One region of the Limosilactobacillus galli genome, then DNA from elsewhere that is predicted to be linked to it. Evidence: riboswitches for the same ligand, from Rfam matches in the RefSeq annotation. Region 1 holds a riboswitch; the other holds the start of a gene.

Region 1 (8,333 bases):
TGCGCATCCCCTCGCCGACAACCATGGTGACGGCGTAGTTATCGATCCATTCGAGCCGGTCCGGGTTGACGGCTTCCTGGATTTCATTGGAGATGGTATCGATCAGCTGGTCGTTAACCAGGTTGCGGTCGAGGATGATGGTGATGTCATCGATCCCGGATGGCATGTGTTCATAGGGGATGTTGTGTTCAGCAAGGATCTGCAGGATGCGAAGGGTAAACCCGGTCTGCTTGTTCAGCAGGTACTTGTGGAGGTAGAGGGCCGCGAAGTGCTTGCCGCTGACAATCCCGGTGACAATGTCGCTCGGCTGGAAGCCCTTATCGGGAACGATCAGGGTGCCGGGTTTCTCCGGGTGCTGGGTGTTCTTGACGTTGATCGGGACGTTGCCTTCGATCGCGGGGATCAGGGCCTCGTCATGGAAGACCGAGAAGCCGGCGTAGGAGAGTTCCCGCATCTCCCGGTAGGTCATCCGGCTGATCGGCTGCGGGTTGTCGACAACGTTCGGGTTAGCCGCATAGATCGCGTCGACGTCGGTGAAGTTCTCGTACAGGTCGGCGTGCAGGCCCCGGGCCAGGATCGCCCCGGTGATGTCGGAACCCCCGCGGGAGAAGGTCGCAATGTGGCCGGCCAGGGTGATGCCGTAGAAACCAGGAAAGACCAGGAGCTCGCTCTGCTTGGCCGTGAACTGGTCGAGGAGGCTGTAGGTTTCGGGGATCACCGTGGCGTTGTTAGGCGTCCCGGTGACCCGAATTCCGGCCATCGTCGGGGTGACGAAGCGGACCTCGTAGCCCAGGTGCTTGAGGACCAGGGACATCAATTGAGCGTTGGAACGTTCCCCGTGGGCCTTGAAAGCAGCCAGGAGGTAATTATCGTTAGGGTACTTGCCATTGGGCAGGTTGCGCAGACGGTCGATAATCGGCTCCAATTGGTCATCGGGCAGATTGAAGTGGTTGGCAATTGCCTGGTAACGGACCACGATCTGGTGGAGCACGTCGTCATACGGCTTCTGTTCGATCACCCGCTGGGCATATTCGATCAGCAGATCGGTCACCTTAATATCGTCGGGATTCCGCTTGCCGGGCGCGGAGGTGACGATCACCCGACGCTCGGGATCGGCCGTAATAATCTTGATTGCTTGGGCAAATCCCTCGCCATCAGCTAGGGAACTGCCACCGAACTTAACTACTTTCATCTTCTCAAAACTCCTTTGAGCAATAATTAATAAATCACATTATTGCGAACGTATTTTAATCGAATTCTAACATGGAACTTAAAATAAGCAAGTGTAATTATCCAGCGACCTTTTAATATTAACGTTTTACTACATCTAATAAATTAAATAAAACCCATAAAAATTAATTTAGTCTATTGACTTTCTCATAATTTGGTATAAGCTAGAATCATAAATCGAAGAGGCGCAGCCAACACTAGTAGCTAACTGGAGCGATGCCAAGTATGGATGGTTAGTGAACAGGGCGGTTGCCGAAGCGCTCAGTCAGGCACGGCTGAGTTTGCTGGGGCGTGGTTGAATAAGCTACGGACTGTCGCAGGACAATAAGAGCCTGCGTTGCGCTATCGACAGATTAAATGGATAATAAATGGGATCCACTGTTTGTTCGCGCAAACAGTGGATTTTTTTAATAAGTCGATTCCCCGCCGCAAAAGCATTAGGAGGAATGACAGATGAATGAGCAATTAACTGAGAACCAGATTAACGCTGCTGGGCACCTGACAATTGGCGGCTGCGATGCCGTCGAACTGGCCCACAAGTACGGAACCCCGCTGGTCGTTTATGACGTCAGCAAGATCCGCGACCAGATCCGCCGATTTGAGAAGGTCTTCGCCGCCAACCACGTCGACTACGCGGTCAGCTACGCCAGCAAGGCCTTCGCAGCAATCGCCATGTACCAGGTGGCCGCAGCGGAGGGCGCGCACACCGACGTGGTCTCCGACGGGGAACTCTACACGGCGATCAAGGCCGGCTTTCCGATGGACCGGGTCAGCTTCCACGGCAACAACAAGTCACGCGAAGAGCTCGAGATGGCTATCCGTCATCACGTCGGCGTGATCATCCTGGACAACTTCCACGAGATTGACCTCTTGGCCGACCTGTTGGAAGAAAACGATGCCCAGATCAAGGTCATGCTTCGGATCACCCCGGGGATCTCGGCCCACACCAATAAGTACATCCAGACCGGTCAGGTTGATAGCAAGTTTGGCTTTGACCTGCAGTCCGGTCAGGCGGATGAAGCACTGGAGAAGGTGCTGGCCAACCCGCGGATAGAAATGCTCGGGTTGCATGCCCACATCGGTTCGCAGATCTTTGAACTGGCCGGCTTTGAAGGGGTTGCCGATAAGCTGGTTGAGGTAGCCGCTCACTGGCAGACCAAGTACGGCTACCAGGCCCTGGTCATCAACGTGGGCGGGGGCTTTGGGATCCGCTACGTCAGCGCCGACCACCCACTCATGCCGGAAGACTTTGTGGACGCGATTATCAAGGCGATCAAGCAGACGATTGCCAAGACGAACCTGGCAATGCCGGCGATTTGGATTGAGCCGGGCCGGTCGATCGTTGGTCCCGCGGGTTACAACCTCTACACGGTTGGTTCCCGCAAGGACGTTCCGGGACTGAAACCGTACGTGACCGTTGACGGGGGGATGGGCGACAACATCCGGCCAGCCCTCTACCAGGCTAAATATGAAACGGTCCTGGCTAACGATCCCCAGACCCCAATCAAGGAACACGTTCGCCTGGCCGGCAAGTATTGCGAGTCCGGTGACATTCTGAGTCAGGACCAGGGGCTGCCGGCTACCAAGCCGGGCGACGTCCTGGCAATGCTGGACACCGGGGCTTATGGCTACTCAATGGCCTCCAATTACAACCGCAACCCGCGGCCGGCAGTGGTCTTTGTCGAGAACGGGCACGATCAGCTGGTAATTGAGCGTGAGAGCTACGCCGATCTGGTTCGTCTGGACCGGCCATACCAACAACAGTAATTATTTATTCCTTATTTAATATGTAGAAAGAGGTTATCCACATGGCAGAATTAGACGCACAAGCAATTATTAACTACATCGGCAACGCTCCCAAGAAAACACCCGTTAAGGTTTACCTACGCGGGGACCTGGCGGGGTTGGAGTTCCCGGCTGGGGTTCAGCACTTCACCGAGGGCCACAGCGGGGTAATCTTCGGTGATTGGTCCGTTGTCAAGCCTTTCCTTGGCCAGGCCAAAGACAAGATCGCAGATTACCACATTGAAAACGACGCCCGCAACTCCGCCGTTCCGTTGCTGGACCTGAAGGGGATCAACGCCCGGATCGAACCGGGGGCCATCATCCGTGACAAGGTCCTGATCGGTGACAATGCCGTCATCATGATGGGGGCCACGATCAACATCGGGGCGGAGATCGGCGCCGACTCCATGATCGACATGGGGGCTATCCTCGGTGGCCGGGCCATCGTCGGCAAGCACTGCCACATCGGTGCTGGCACCGTCCTGGCCGGGGTGGTCGAACCTGCTTCTGCTCAGCCGGTCCGGATCGATGACAACGTCCTGATTGGCGCCAACGCCGTGGTGATTGAAGGGGTCCACGTCGGCGAAGGGGCCGTGGTTGCCGCCGGGGCCATCGTCACCCATGACGTTGCCCCGCACACCATGGTAGCTGGGGTTCCTGCCAAGTTCATCAAGAACGTTGACCAGCAGACCGAGAGCAAGACGGCGCTCGAAGACGACCTCAGAAAGCTGTAGGATGAGCAGATGTTAACGGAAGAACAACTGATTCAAGTGCGGCGCCACCTCCACGAGATTCCAGAGCTGGCGTTGCACGAAACGCAAACGCATGACTACCTATTAAAGGTAATCAAAGAATTCAACCAGGATAACCTAGAGATCCGAGTGCCGGAAGAACTGCCGACCGCGATCCTGGTCCTGGTTCACGGGAGCGCCCCGCAGCGGACGATCGGTTATCGAACCGATATCGACGCCCTGCCGGTGACGGAGCAGACGGGCCTGCCGTATGCCTCCCACCATCCCGGCGTCATGCACGCCTGCGGGCATGATATTCACATGACCGTGGCTCTGGGGGTGCTGAGCTACTTCAGCGACCACCAGCCCAAGGACAACCTGCTCTTCTTCTTCCAACCGGCGGAAGAGAGTGACTATGGCGGCAAGCGGGCCTACGAGGCCGGAGTCTTCGCCGGCAAGTGGCGGCCCGATGAATTCTATGGCCTGCACGATAACCCCGACCTGCCCGCCGGTGCGATCGGCTGCCGGATGGGGACCCTGTTTGCCGGGACCACCGAGGTCAACGTCGACATCAACGGGAAGGGCGGTCACGCCGCCTACCCGCAGGATGCCAACGACACCGTGGTCGCCGCGGCCAGCCTGATCATGCAGGTCCAGACGATCATCTCCCGGAATATCGACCCGATCGCCAGCGGGGTGATCACCCTGGGCAAGGTCCGCGGGGGCACGATCCGAAACGTCATTGCGGGCCACACCCGCATTGAGGGGACGATCCGCGGCCTGACCCAGAAGATGATCGAGCACATCGACCACCGCCTGCAGGCCGTCTGTGACGGGGTCGCCGCCAGCTTTGGACTGGAAGTCAAGCTGGGGCTCAACCAGGGCGGCTACTGGCCGGTTGAAAATAATCCCGAACTGACCCGTCGCTTCATCGACTACATGCAGCAGGCTCCGGACGTTAACTTCATCGAGACTGCGCCGGCGATGACCGGTGAGGACTTCGGCTATCTGCTGGCCCAGTTCCCCGGGACGATGTTCTGGCTTGGGGTCGAGGATGATTCACAACTCCACTCGGCAACCCTGACGCCTAACGAGGACGCCATCCAGAAGGGTGTCGATGCGATTACCGGTTTTCTGAACTACCGGATGCAAGAGAATTAATTGGAGGATAATAATTATGACAACTTTACAAGACGCAGATTTACTGACCGCAATCGTAACGCCATTTGACGGCGACAACCATATCAACTTTGACAGCCTGAAGAATTTGACCAACCACCTGATCGAATCCGGCAGCAACGGCTTCGTCATCGGGGGGACCACGGGTGAAACCCCAACCCTCTCTCATGATGAGAAGATCCAGCTCTACCAAGGCTTCGGCAAGATTGTCGACGGCCGCGTTCCGGTCATTGCGGGGACGGGTTCCAACAACACCCAGGAGACGATCGACTTCACGAACGAGGTTGCCGCTATTGGTGGCATCGATTACGCCCTGGTCGTTGTGCCGCCGTACAATAAGCCGAACCAGCGGGGGATGATCGCCCACTTCACCGCCGTGGCTGACCAAGTCAAGATTCCAATTATTATCTACAACATTCCGGGCCGGACTGGGGTCAAGATGGACGCCGAAACCGTCGTGGAACTGTCTCAGCACCCGAACATCGCCGGGGTCAAGCAGTGTGCCTCCCTCGAAGAGATGGAATACATCATTGAACACGCTGCTGATAACTTCGCAATCTTCTCCGGTGAGGACGCCCAGGCATTGACGGCTCGTGTCCTCGGGGCCAACGGGGTTATCTCCGTGGCTTCCCACTGCTACACCAAGGAAATGCGGCAGATGTACGACCAGCTGTACGTCGGCAACTACCAGAAGGCCGGTCAACTGCAACGTCTCCTGACCCCGAAGATGGCCGCTCTCTTCATGTACCCATCACCATCACCGGTCAAGGCCGTACTGAACGCCCAAGGCTTCAACGTTGGCGGCTGCCGGCTACCAATCCTCTCCTTAAATAACGAGGAGAAGCACGCCCTGGAAAGCGCCCTGGATCTGCCAGCCGGCTCCCTGAGCACCCAAGACCTGCCACAGGACTTGTAAAAGGACGGTGATAAGCATGAAGAAAGTTTTGATTGCCGGTGCCGCCGGTGCGATGGGACAGAAGGCCGTGGAGCTGGTCAACTCCCTGCCCGATGTCCAACTGACGGCCGTCCTGGCACCCTACCTGGTCGCGGACCAGGCTGCTCAGTATCACCTGGACGCCACGGTGAAGGTCTACCACCAGCTGGCTGACATTGAAAACGGCGTTGCGGATGTCTGGATCGACTTTACCCTGCCGGATGCCGTCTACGAAAACGTCAAGTTTGCCATCCAGCACGGGATGCGGCCGATCGTCGGCACGACCGGGCTGACTGACGATCAGGAAGAGGAACTGGTCCAGCTCAGCGACCAGCAGCACCTGGGCGGCCTGATCGCCTCGAACTTCGGGATGTCCGCGGTTCTCTTGATGAAGTTTGCCAAGGAGGCCGCGGTCTACTTCCCGGACGTTGAGATTATTGAAATGCACCACGCCGACAAGAAGGATGCCCCATCCGGGACGGCCCTGAGCACGGCCAAGCTGATCGACCAGGTGCGTGAAGAACACGAGACCAGTCCCGATGAGCAGGAGAGCTTGCCAGGGTCCCGCGGCGGTGACTACCACGGCATCAAGATCCACGCCGTCCGCCTGCCGGGCTACATCGCCCATGAGCAAGTCCTCTTCGGGGGTGCCGGCGAGGCGCTGACCATCCGGCAGGACTCCTTTGACCGTCAGTCCTTCATGAGCGGGGTCAAGGTTGCATTAGAGAAGATTGACCAATTGGACCACCTGGTGATTGGCCTGGAGAATATCCTTTAGCACAGAGAGAAAGAAGAATTGTCATATGAGTAAGGAATATAATGTCGCAATTTTAGGGGCCACCGGTGCGGTTGGTACCCGCATGATTCAGCAGCTGGAACAATCAACCATCCCGGTCAAGAGCCTGAAGCTTCTGGCCTCCAGCCGGTCTGCCGGTAAGCAGCTCCAGTTCAAGGGCCAACCGATCACGGTCGAGGAGGCCACTCCGGATTCCTTTGCGGGGATCGACCTGGTCCTGTCATCTGCTGGTGGGAGCGTCTCGAAGAAGCTGCTGCCGGAAGCGGTCAAGCGCGGCGCCGTCTGTGTCGATAACACCAGTGCCTTCCGGATGGAACCGGATGTGCCGCTGGTCGTCCCTGAGGTTAACGAAGCGGCATTGAAGAACCATCACGGAATCGTGGCCAACCCGAACTGCTCAACCATTCAGATGGTCGTGGCCCTGGAACCAATCCGCAAGGCGTTCGGCCTCAAGCAGGTCATCGTCTCGACCTACCAGGCTGCTTCCGGTGCCGGTCAATCGGCCCTGAATGAACTGAAGCAGGAAGCCCAGGACTACCTGGACGGCAAGGACATCCAAGACGATGCCGAGATCCTGCCAACCAAGGGGGACAAGAAGCACTATCCGCTGGCCTTCAACCTCCTGCCGCAGATCGATGTCTTTGAGGACAACGGCTACACCCATGAGGAATGGAAGATGATCCACGAGACCAAGAAGATCATGCTGGGCGATATGAACGCCAAGGACATCAAGGTCACCGCTACCTGTGTCCGGGTTCCTGTGCCGATTGCCCATGGGGAAACGGTCTACTTCACGGTCGATGACCCAAGCGTGACCGTGGACCAGCTGCGGGAAGCTTTGAAGGGGGCTCCGGGTGTGGTTCTGCAGGATAACCCTGCTCACCAGGTCTACCCGCAACCACTGAACGCCGTTGGCAAGCGCGACACCTTCGTCGGTCGTCTGCGGGCTGACGAGGAGAACCCCGGCTCCTTCAACATGTGGGTCGTGGCTGATAACCTCCTGAAGGGGGCCGCCTGGAACACGGTTGAAAATGCTGAATGCCTGGTTAAGGATAATCTCATCTAAATGCATAAAAAATCGTCACTTTCTTAACAGAGAGTGGCGATTTTTTCGTAATGGAAGCACTTTCGAATACACAAATGATGAAATAATCATATGTTAAACAAAATTATTTTTTCTTATTGATTGTATAAGGCAATAGAGGGCCAAACGGGACCCCTTGCTGATCAAGCTGCGGCTAGTTTGGCTGTCTCATCACCAGCTTCTTCAGCAGTCAAGAATAATTCGCAAAGTAATGTAGCAACGAATGTATCGATTGGTTTAACACAAAATAATCAGCCGATTGCCCAAGCCTACCGCACCAAGATCCTCAAACGTCTGGGGATTCCAGCCAAATTTATCTTTTCTAATATTCTCCCTGCTAATAACCTTGAGGCCCTGGCGAGCAACCTGGGTCTGGATGACGACCAGATCATCTGGCTGTACAATTTCTTCACCGACGTCAAGATCGCCCCGACAACCTACCGCCTGCAGGAATTTGAGCAACAACTGGCCCCAGGCTTTACCAAAAAGGTTCTGGATGGCGGCCAGCGGGTCCAGTACGCCTGTGGGGAAGTGATGGCTGAGGCCCGAGTGGTGAACCCCAAGCAGCAGACGATTGACCGGGTACTCTATTTC
Region 2 (8,333 bases), on a different contig from region 1:
CCGCCCGCCGGTAGCCATAGGTTCGCTGCCGGGTTTCGGGCCGGCCCCCGATGTGCTGGGCAAAGTAGCCGAGGACGATCGAAAAGGAATCCCCCATGTTGTGAAAGGCATCGGACAGCAGGGCCAGACTGCCGGAAACCAGACCCCCGATGATTTCAACAATGGTGATTAAAACGTTCAACAGGGTAACCGCTAAGAAACGTTTGCCGGTAATCTTTTCTTCCATTATTAATGGTCTCTCCTTTAATTAAAAAATTGTTGCGTTGCAATTTTTAACCCCATAGCATTATAATAGCTAAATGTTACTAACTGAAAAGTTAGGGTTTCCAAACTACCCTTTCATGATATGCTATAATATTATTGTGTTCAATATTTGGCGAGGAGTATATTTATTTTCGTGACCGTTCGAAGGCCGGAATTTTTATCTAGAGGTGAATTGATGTTGACTCCAATGAAGGAAGACTACTTAAAAATTATTTTTGAGCTTGGCGGCAGTCACAAAAAGGTATCGAACAAAGAAATTTCACTAGGCCTCGGCATCGCGGCCGGGTCCGTCACCGAGATGATTTCCAAGCTGGCGGATGAGGGACTGGTTGTCCACGAACCGTACTCGGGAATCACGCTGACGGCGAAGGGGCAGTGCTATGCCGCCGAACTGGTTCGCAAACACCGCCTCTGGGAAACCTTCTTGGTAGACAAACTTCATTATAATTTTGCGGACGTGCACTCGGAGGCTGAGATTCTCGAACACCAGACCAGTGATCGCCTGGCCACCGCCCTCGATAATTTCCTCGGTCATCCGCAGAACTGCCCGCATGGCGGGGTAATTCCCGCTGCCAATGGCCACTTTCCGGATGTCAGCCACCGCTTGCTGGCGGACGCTGACGATGGTGAAGAGGTTGAATTGGAGCGTTTCCTGGATAATCATGAACTGTTGACCTACCTCGAAGAGCTCAACCTACGGCCACAGGACAAGGTCAAGGTTATCCGGCACGAACCATTTGAAGGGCCGATTGTGATCACCAAGGCTGGCGACGACCACCAGATCAGTGTTTCCTACAAGGCCGCACATAATATCTTTATCAAATAGTGGTGCGGAATTACTTCCTTATCATAAATATCTAAAGGGTACTGCTGACAAGTTAAATTGTTAGTGGTACTTTTTAATTAGAGTCATTTTGAAGGAAGTGGGCATATGCTAACGAAAAAACGTCGGCGCCTGGCACTCCGGACGTGTTCCCTGGCTGGCCGGCTCCTCATTGAAAATGGATCCAACATGGAACGGGTCAATGATACCCTGCATCGGATGGCCCGTGCGGCCGGTCTCCAGGACTTTCAGGCCTTCACCACGGTAACCGGAATCGTCCTCGGGGCCAACAGCCTGCCTAATGCCATGGTGATGAATATTCGGCGGCGGAAGAACGACCTGAGCAAGGTAACGGCCGTGAATGAAATTTCCCGGGAAATGTCCCAGGGGCTGATCACCCTGCCCGAAGCATATGCCCAATTGAAGTGGGTCGATCGCCAGGGCCCGTACCGGTACCAGAACCTAGTGGAAGCCTTGGCCGCTGCTGTCTTGAGCATGGCCCTCATGATCGTTTTTACGGGTGACTACCGGGACTCCTGGGTGGGCTTCATCGATGGCGGAATCAGCTATGCCGTCTTCTCATACATGATCCGCAAGTTCAAGATTCAGTACCTCGGGGAGTTCTGCTCGTCCCTGGTGATTGGTTTTTTGGCCGTCTTGATGGTCAAGGCCGGCTGGGCCCACAGTGTCAACGATATTATCATTGGGGCCGTGATGCCACTGGTTCCTGGGATCCCGCTGACCAACGCCGCCCGTGACCTGGTGTCGGGGAACCTGATCAGCGGCCCGACCCGGGGAATTGAGGCGGTCCTGACAGCGGTCTCGATCGGCAGCGCGATTGTGATCGCCCTGCACTTTGCTTAGGAGGTAGTAGGAAAATGCATTATTGGTTAAACCTTCTTCTCCAGTTTTTCCTCTCCTATATCTCAACGGTCTGCTTCGGGATCCTGCTCCATATTCCGGTTCGTGCCTACAATGTGGCCGGGATCATCGGCGGGGGCGTTTGGGTGATCTACTGGATGATGTATTATCAGGATATGGTTGGCCTGGCCTTCGGCAACCTGACGGCGGCCATCCTGATTGCCATCTGCAGTCGGTGGGCTGCGCAGCATAAGAAGATGCCAGCAATCGTCTTTGAGGTTCCCGCCCTAGTACCCTTTGTCCCCGGTGGGCAGGCCTACAAGATGGTGCGCAACTTTGCCATTGGGAACTACCACCTGGTTACGGTCTACTTTTACCAGGTGGTGGTTATTGTCGGTGCGATTACCCTGGGCTTTGGACTGGGCGAATTGTTAAATCGAATTATCCACTACCATCACTGGAAAATTGTGAAAAAGAACCGTTGATACTGGGGCAGTGTGGTATACTCAGTTAATGTTAAATACTAAAATAGGAGATTAAATATGTTTATTGAACGCGATCAGCACCGGTGGTGGCGCTTTGCCATTAGTGGTGGTGCTTTTATCATTCTAATGCTGCTTATTAAGTTTAATTCAGCGGTCGTCACCATGATCGATGCCGTCCTGCAGTCGCTGTTTACCGGACAGCGGATTGAAAATGTGGGCTGGTTCCACGCCTTGATGACGCTGCTGTCATTCTTGGCGAGCCCCAAGATGGACCTGCTCTGGGTACTTATTATTGCCGTTGTTCTGTGGCTCAAACACTACCAGATTCCGGCACTGTGGGCTCTGGGGACAATTATCGGCGGTGATGTGCTTGGCGAGATCTTCAAGCACATTGTCAAGCGGGCCCGGCCGGCACAACACCTTGCAGCCGATGACGGCTACAGCTTCCCGAGCGGTCACACCCTGGGGATCTTCTTGGTAGCGGCCATCCTCTTGCTGATCGTGGTTCCGCTGATTCGCAAGCACGCCACCCGGACCATCTGCCAGCTGCTGATCGTCTTTGTGGTCTTCTTCCTGGCGGTTTCCCGGGTTTACCTGTATGCTCACTGGCCATTCGACACCATCAGTGCCATGCTGCTGGCCTACGCCTGGCTTCAAGTGGCAGAGTGGCTCTATGTGGCCTGGGCACCACGCTTACGAGCAATCTCGTTTTTATCGACTTCTGAAATATAGTAATATTGAGACTGGCAGAGAATAATTTTTTCTCACCAGTCTCGTTTTTGTTTTAAGGAGGGGAAATAATGCCAGAAGTTCAGATTAATATGGCTGTTCCTAGTGATAGTCCGGCAATTGCCGCGATTCTGGCTGATCCGCTTGTGCAGCGGCGGGCCCACCTGATGGTCGTACCTGATCCAACCGCGGTGGCCATGCTGATGCAAAGTACGCACCTGCTGACGATTCGTTGTGACAAGCAGATCGTGGGGATCATGACCCTTGAACAAGTCACGGCGACCTGCTGGGAACTGGGCTACCTACTCTGCCGGACCGACTGGGGAAAGGGCATCATGACGGCAGCAGTGGGCCTGCTCTGTGATCGCCTGCAACCAGGAAACTGCTTGCGGGCAACGGTGGATGATGACAACATCGGGTCGCAGCGGGTCCTGATCAAGAACGATTTCGCTAAGGAGACTGACGATGGGGAGCAGGGCAAGTGGTTTTTTCAAAAAGGCCTTGCACTGATCAAATATTAGAGTATAATTAGAAAACAATGAAGAGGTTGCATCTCTTATCAGTAGTCCGCAACAGGTGAATGAGCACCGCACGGCGGGTGAAAGGAAGGGATGCCGAAACAGATTCCGGCTTATTCCGACGATCTGTTGGGTCATGACTGAAGAAGTTATGGACTGTCGCTAAAATGCGGGGCGCTTCCAAAAAAGAACTACCGTGGTTATTACCAGGTCTTCTGATGGGGTGTCCCGTTGGAAGACTTTTTTATTTACTATTTGGAGGAATGAGTTATATGGCAGAAACAAGTCAAAGTGACCACTCCACCGGCCACATTCATCGGTCGCTGCGGACACGTCACCTCTCAATGATTGCCCTCGGGGGGACGATCGGGACCGGGCTCTTCATCACCAGTGGTGAAGCGATCTCGACGGCCGGACCTGGTGGGGCGCTAGTCGCTTATATCGTGATGGGGATGATGGTCTACTTCTTAATGACCAGTCTCGGGGAAATGGCAACCTACATGCCGCTGACCGGGTCCTTCTCCGCCTATGCTACTAAGTTTATCGACCCCGCCCTTGGCTTTGCCATGGGGTGGAACTACTGGCTGAATTGGGCCGTTACGATTCCAGTGGAGGCGACGACGGCCGGGATTATTATGAATTACTGGCTGCCATCGGTTCCGCAATGGATCTTCAGTGTCACCGTGTTGGCATTGATCTTTTTGATTAACTACCTCTCCGTTCGTTCCTATGGTGAAACGGAGTACTGGTTAGCCCTGGTCAAGATCGTTACCGTGGTGGTCTTCCTGATTGTCGGGGTAGCGATTATCCTTGGAATCATGGGCGGACACGCCGTGGGAGTAAGCAACTTCCACTACAAGAAGGCCCCATTTGTTGGCGGGGTTCCTGCCATCATCAGTGTCTTCCTGATCGCCGGTTTCTCCTTCCAGGGAACTGAATTGGTTGGGATCACGGCTGGTGAAGCGGCCACTCCAGAAGTTTCTGTCTCCAAGGCCATCCACTCGACCTTCTGGCGGATCCTGATCTTCTACATCTGCACGATCTTCGTAATTGCATGTATCCTGCCGTACACCGACAAGAACCTGTTAAACCAAAATGTTTCCAACATCACGATGAGTCCGTTCACCATTGTCTTTAAGCGGGCGGGGCTGGCGATTGCGGCCAGTGTCATGAACGCGGTTATCCTGACGGCGGTGGTTTCTTCTGCCAACTCAGGCCTCTACGCTTCCACCCGGATGCTCTTCTCCCAAGCTCGTGAAGGTTACGCATGGCGCTTCTTCGGCTACATTAACAAGCAGGGGATTCCGATCTACGCCCTGCTGGGGACAATGCTGGTTTCAGCCTTAATTTACTTGACCCAGTTTATCGGCCCACAGGCTTATAACTACCTGATCAATGCTTCTGGGTTGTGCGGGTTTATCGCTTGGCTGGGGATTGCCTCCTCGCACTGGCGGTTCCGACGGGCCTACCTTGCCCAGGGCCGGGACCTTAACGACTTGAAGTACCGGTCGTCATTCTTCCCGTTTGGCCCGATCTTTGCCTTTGTTCTCTGCTTCATCGTTATCTGTGGGCAAAACGTGGACGCCTTCATCAAGTGGGATTGGCAAAACATCCTTATTTCCTACATGAGTGTGCCAATCTTCCTGGTATTGTTCATCTACTACAAGGTTCGTTACCGGACCCACATTATTCCATTGGATCAGGTAGACCTGTCGCGGAGCACTAAGGGTGAAAAGTACGTGGCACCAGATGATGAGGATAAATAATTGTTAACCACAAAATATGGTCACTTTCGGGTGGCCATTTTCTTTTTTAGTGTTAAAATTGTAATCGTGTGTTTTTTAAGACTCTAATTATGAAAGGGAAAATGATTAATGATTGCTTTAGCCGGAACAATTGGCGCTGGGAAGACCAGCTTGACGCAACTCTTAGCTGACCATCTGCACAGCCAGGCATTTTATGAATCAGTCGAGGGAAACAAGATTCTGCCGCTCTTCTACAAGGACCCGAAGAAGTACGGCTTCCTCTTGCAGATTTACTTCTTAAACAAGCGGCTGGATGAGATCAAGGAATCCTACAGCAACGATCTGAACGTTTTGGACCGGTCGATCTTTGAGGATGCCCTCTTGTTTAAGCTGAACGCTGACATGGGGCGGGCTACTGAGACCGAATCAGATATTTACTCATCATTATTGAACAACATGATGGAGGAACTGCCGGACCAGGTTCACCAGAAGGCCCCGAACCTTTTGATCACCATTCAGATCTCTTTTGACACCATGCTGAAGCGGATCAAGAAGCGCGGCCGGTCATATGAACAGATCGCCAATGATCCATCCCTGTACGACTACTACAAGAACCTGAACGAGCGCTATGTCGACTGGTACAAGCGCTATGATGAGAGCCCAAAGATGCTGATCGATGGGGATAAGTATGACTTTGTCGAGGATCCGCAGGCGGCACAGCAAGTTCTTAAGATGATTGATCAGAAGCTGGCAGAATTAAATCTTAAATAGGGTTTGACAGGTTGGTAAAATGATGATATATTAATTAAGCTGATTTGTTTCAGTTTAATTAATTTCTCGGAGGATTAGCTCAGTTGGGAGAGCATCTGCCTTACAAGCAGAGGGTCACAGGTTCGAGCCCTGTATCCTCCATATGCGGATGTGGCGGAATTGGCAGACGCGCAAGATTTAGGATCTTGTATCTTTTGATGTAAGGGTTCAAGTCCCTTCATCCGCATTCAGCTTTTGAAATTAAATTGAAAAAAGCTGTTGACAAATTCCACTCGATCGTGTAACATTTATAATTGTTGATACGGAATGTGTCAAAAACTTAATATGCGGAAGTAGTTCAGTGGTAGAACATCACCTTGCCATGGTGGGGGTCGCGGGTTCGAATCCCGTCTTCCGCTCTTATGCACCCATAGCGCAATTGGATAGAGTGTCTGACTACGAATCAGAAGGTTGAAGGTTCGACTCCTTCTGGGTGCATTATTAAAGCGTGACAGTTATCTCGTTGAGATGGGTGTGGCGCTTATTTTTTTCGGAAATTAGCTCAGCTTGGTAGAGCGCTGCGTTCGGGACGCAGAGGTCGCAAGTTCGAATCTTGTATTTCCGACTATTCTCACCTGTAACAATGACCCAATGGGTTGTTGTTACAGGTGTTTTTTGTTGGGCGACAATTGCCTGAAATCACCTTCATACCTTGTGAACGATTTGAGCATCAAAAGTAATTTTCACAATAATCATATGCTGCGCCTGCATTGATATATGTGCATTTATGAGCTACAAGAGCAATACCTTGTGGAACTCAAAGTAAACGCTTACAATGTGAACTGTAAGCTGCAAATGTGGAAATGAGAAAGGTGATTTTAAAATGGCTTATAAGACGATTAATCCTTATACGAACGAAGTAGAACATGAGTATCCACAGGCCACCGCTGCCGAGGTTGAAAAGGCCCTGACGGCTGCGCACCGGCTTTACCTGCGATGGCGCGGCGGCGGTGAGCTGGCAGAGCGGAAACAGGTCATCACGCGCTTGGGGGAATTACTCCGCAACAGGAAACACGAGCTGGGAACGCTCATCACGCACGATATGGGGAAGCTGATTGGCGAAGCGGAAGGCGAGGTCGAACTTTGCGCGTCATTCTGCGACTACTATGTTCAACGGGCAGATCAATTTTTGGCCCCTACGCCGCTCTATACTGAATCCGGCAATGCCTACGTCCTTCATCAGGCTACCGGGGTTCTGATGGCGGTTGAGCCGTGGAACTTTCCTTTCTACCAGATTGCCCGGGTCTTCATTCCTAATTTTTTGGCCGGAAACCCGATGATATTAAAGGATGCCTCGAACTGCCCGACATCGGCCCAGGCGTTCGCGGACCTCGTAAAGGAGGCAGGGGCGCCGGATGGCAGCTTAACGAACCTCTTTATAGATTATGACCAGGTGGGGACCATTATTGCTGACAAGCGTGTTCAGGGGGTCTGCCTCACTGGTTCCGAGCGCGGCGGCCAGGCCGTGGCAACGGAAGCTGCTAAGAGCCTCAAGAAGAGTACGATGGAGTTGGGCGGCAATGATGCCTTTATCGTCCTTCCTGATGCAGATATCGATAAACTGACCGCAGTTATTCCCGCTGCCCGGCTGTATAATGCCGGCCAGGTATGCACGTCTTCCAAACGTTTTGTGGTCCCGGATAATCTCTACGATGAATTCTTGGACCGGGCCAAGAGAATTTTCAGCAGTGTTAAGATGGGGGACCCAATGGATTCGCACACGACGCTTGCCCCGCTGAATTCTAAAAAGGCCAAGGAAAAACTGCAAAAGCAGGTGGACTTGGCGGTTGAGCACGGGGCCAAGGTCGTTTATGGCGACCAGCCGGTGGATGACCTTGAAGGCCAGTTCTTTATGCCGACGATCCTAACCGAGATTGACCGGGATAACCCCGTTTTTGACCAGGAGATGTTTGGGCCGGTAATGGCGGTCTATAAGTATCATGATGTTGCCGAGGCGATTGCTCTTGCCAATGATTCCAGCTATGGCTTAGGAAGTACGGTCTTCGGGACGGACATTAAGCAGGCCCGGCAGGTAGCAGCACAGATTGAAACTGGGATGACCTGGATTAATTCAGGCTGGGCCTCCCTTCCAGAATTG

Evidence for each region. A riboswitch is a leader RNA that binds a small molecule or an ion and turns the genes downstream of it on or off. The one in region 1 is predicted to bind lysine.
Region 2: it holds a riboswitch for lysine, as region 1 does, so the genes downstream of both, QOS10_RS07695 (amino acid permease) here and lysA (diaminopimelate decarboxylase) in region 1, are expected to answer to the same signal.

The regions. Positions count from the first base shown of each region.
Region 1 covers NZ_CANCWK010000007.1:4,545-12,877, reverse strand. The annotation lists gene QOS10_RS02760 (aspartate kinase) at 1-1,192, opposite strand, end outside; lysine riboswitch at 1,403-1,584, shown strand; gene lysA (diaminopimelate decarboxylase) at 1,684-2,997, shown strand; gene dapD (2,3,4,5-tetrahydropyridine-2,6-dicarboxylate N-acetyltransferase) at 3,039-3,749, shown strand; gene QOS10_RS02745 (N-acetyldiaminopimelate deacetylase) at 3,759-4,907, shown strand; gene dapA (4-hydroxy-tetrahydrodipicolinate synthase) at 4,924-5,841, shown strand; gene dapB (4-hydroxy-tetrahydrodipicolinate reductase) at 5,858-6,637, shown strand; gene QOS10_RS02730 (aspartate-semialdehyde dehydrogenase) at 6,663-7,721, shown strand; gene QOS10_RS02725 (glycosyltransferase) at 7,842-8,333, shown strand, end outside.
Region 2 covers NZ_CANCWK010000042.1:805-9,137, forward strand. The annotation lists gene QOS10_RS07665 (cation diffusion facilitator family transporter) at 1-226, opposite strand, end outside; gene QOS10_RS07670 (metal-dependent transcriptional regulator) at 443-1,090, shown strand; gene QOS10_RS07675 (threonine/serine exporter family protein) at 1,196-1,951, shown strand; gene QOS10_RS07680 (threonine/serine exporter family protein) at 1,966-2,433, shown strand; gene QOS10_RS07685 (phosphatase PAP2 family protein) at 2,491-3,165, shown strand; gene QOS10_RS07690 (GNAT family N-acetyltransferase) at 3,234-3,683, shown strand; lysine riboswitch at 3,696-3,868, shown strand; gene QOS10_RS07695 (amino acid permease) at 3,953-5,446, shown strand; gene QOS10_RS07700 (deoxynucleoside kinase) at 5,555-6,196, shown strand; tRNA gene QOS10_RS07705 (tRNA-Val) at 6,265-6,337, shown strand; tRNA gene QOS10_RS07710 (tRNA-Leu) at 6,341-6,422, shown strand; tRNA gene QOS10_RS07715 (tRNA-Gly) at 6,523-6,594, shown strand; tRNA gene QOS10_RS07720 (tRNA-Arg) at 6,600-6,673, shown strand; tRNA gene QOS10_RS07725 (tRNA-Pro) at 6,727-6,800, shown strand; gene QOS10_RS07730 (NAD-dependent succinate-semialdehyde dehydrogenase) at 7,059-8,333, shown strand, end outside.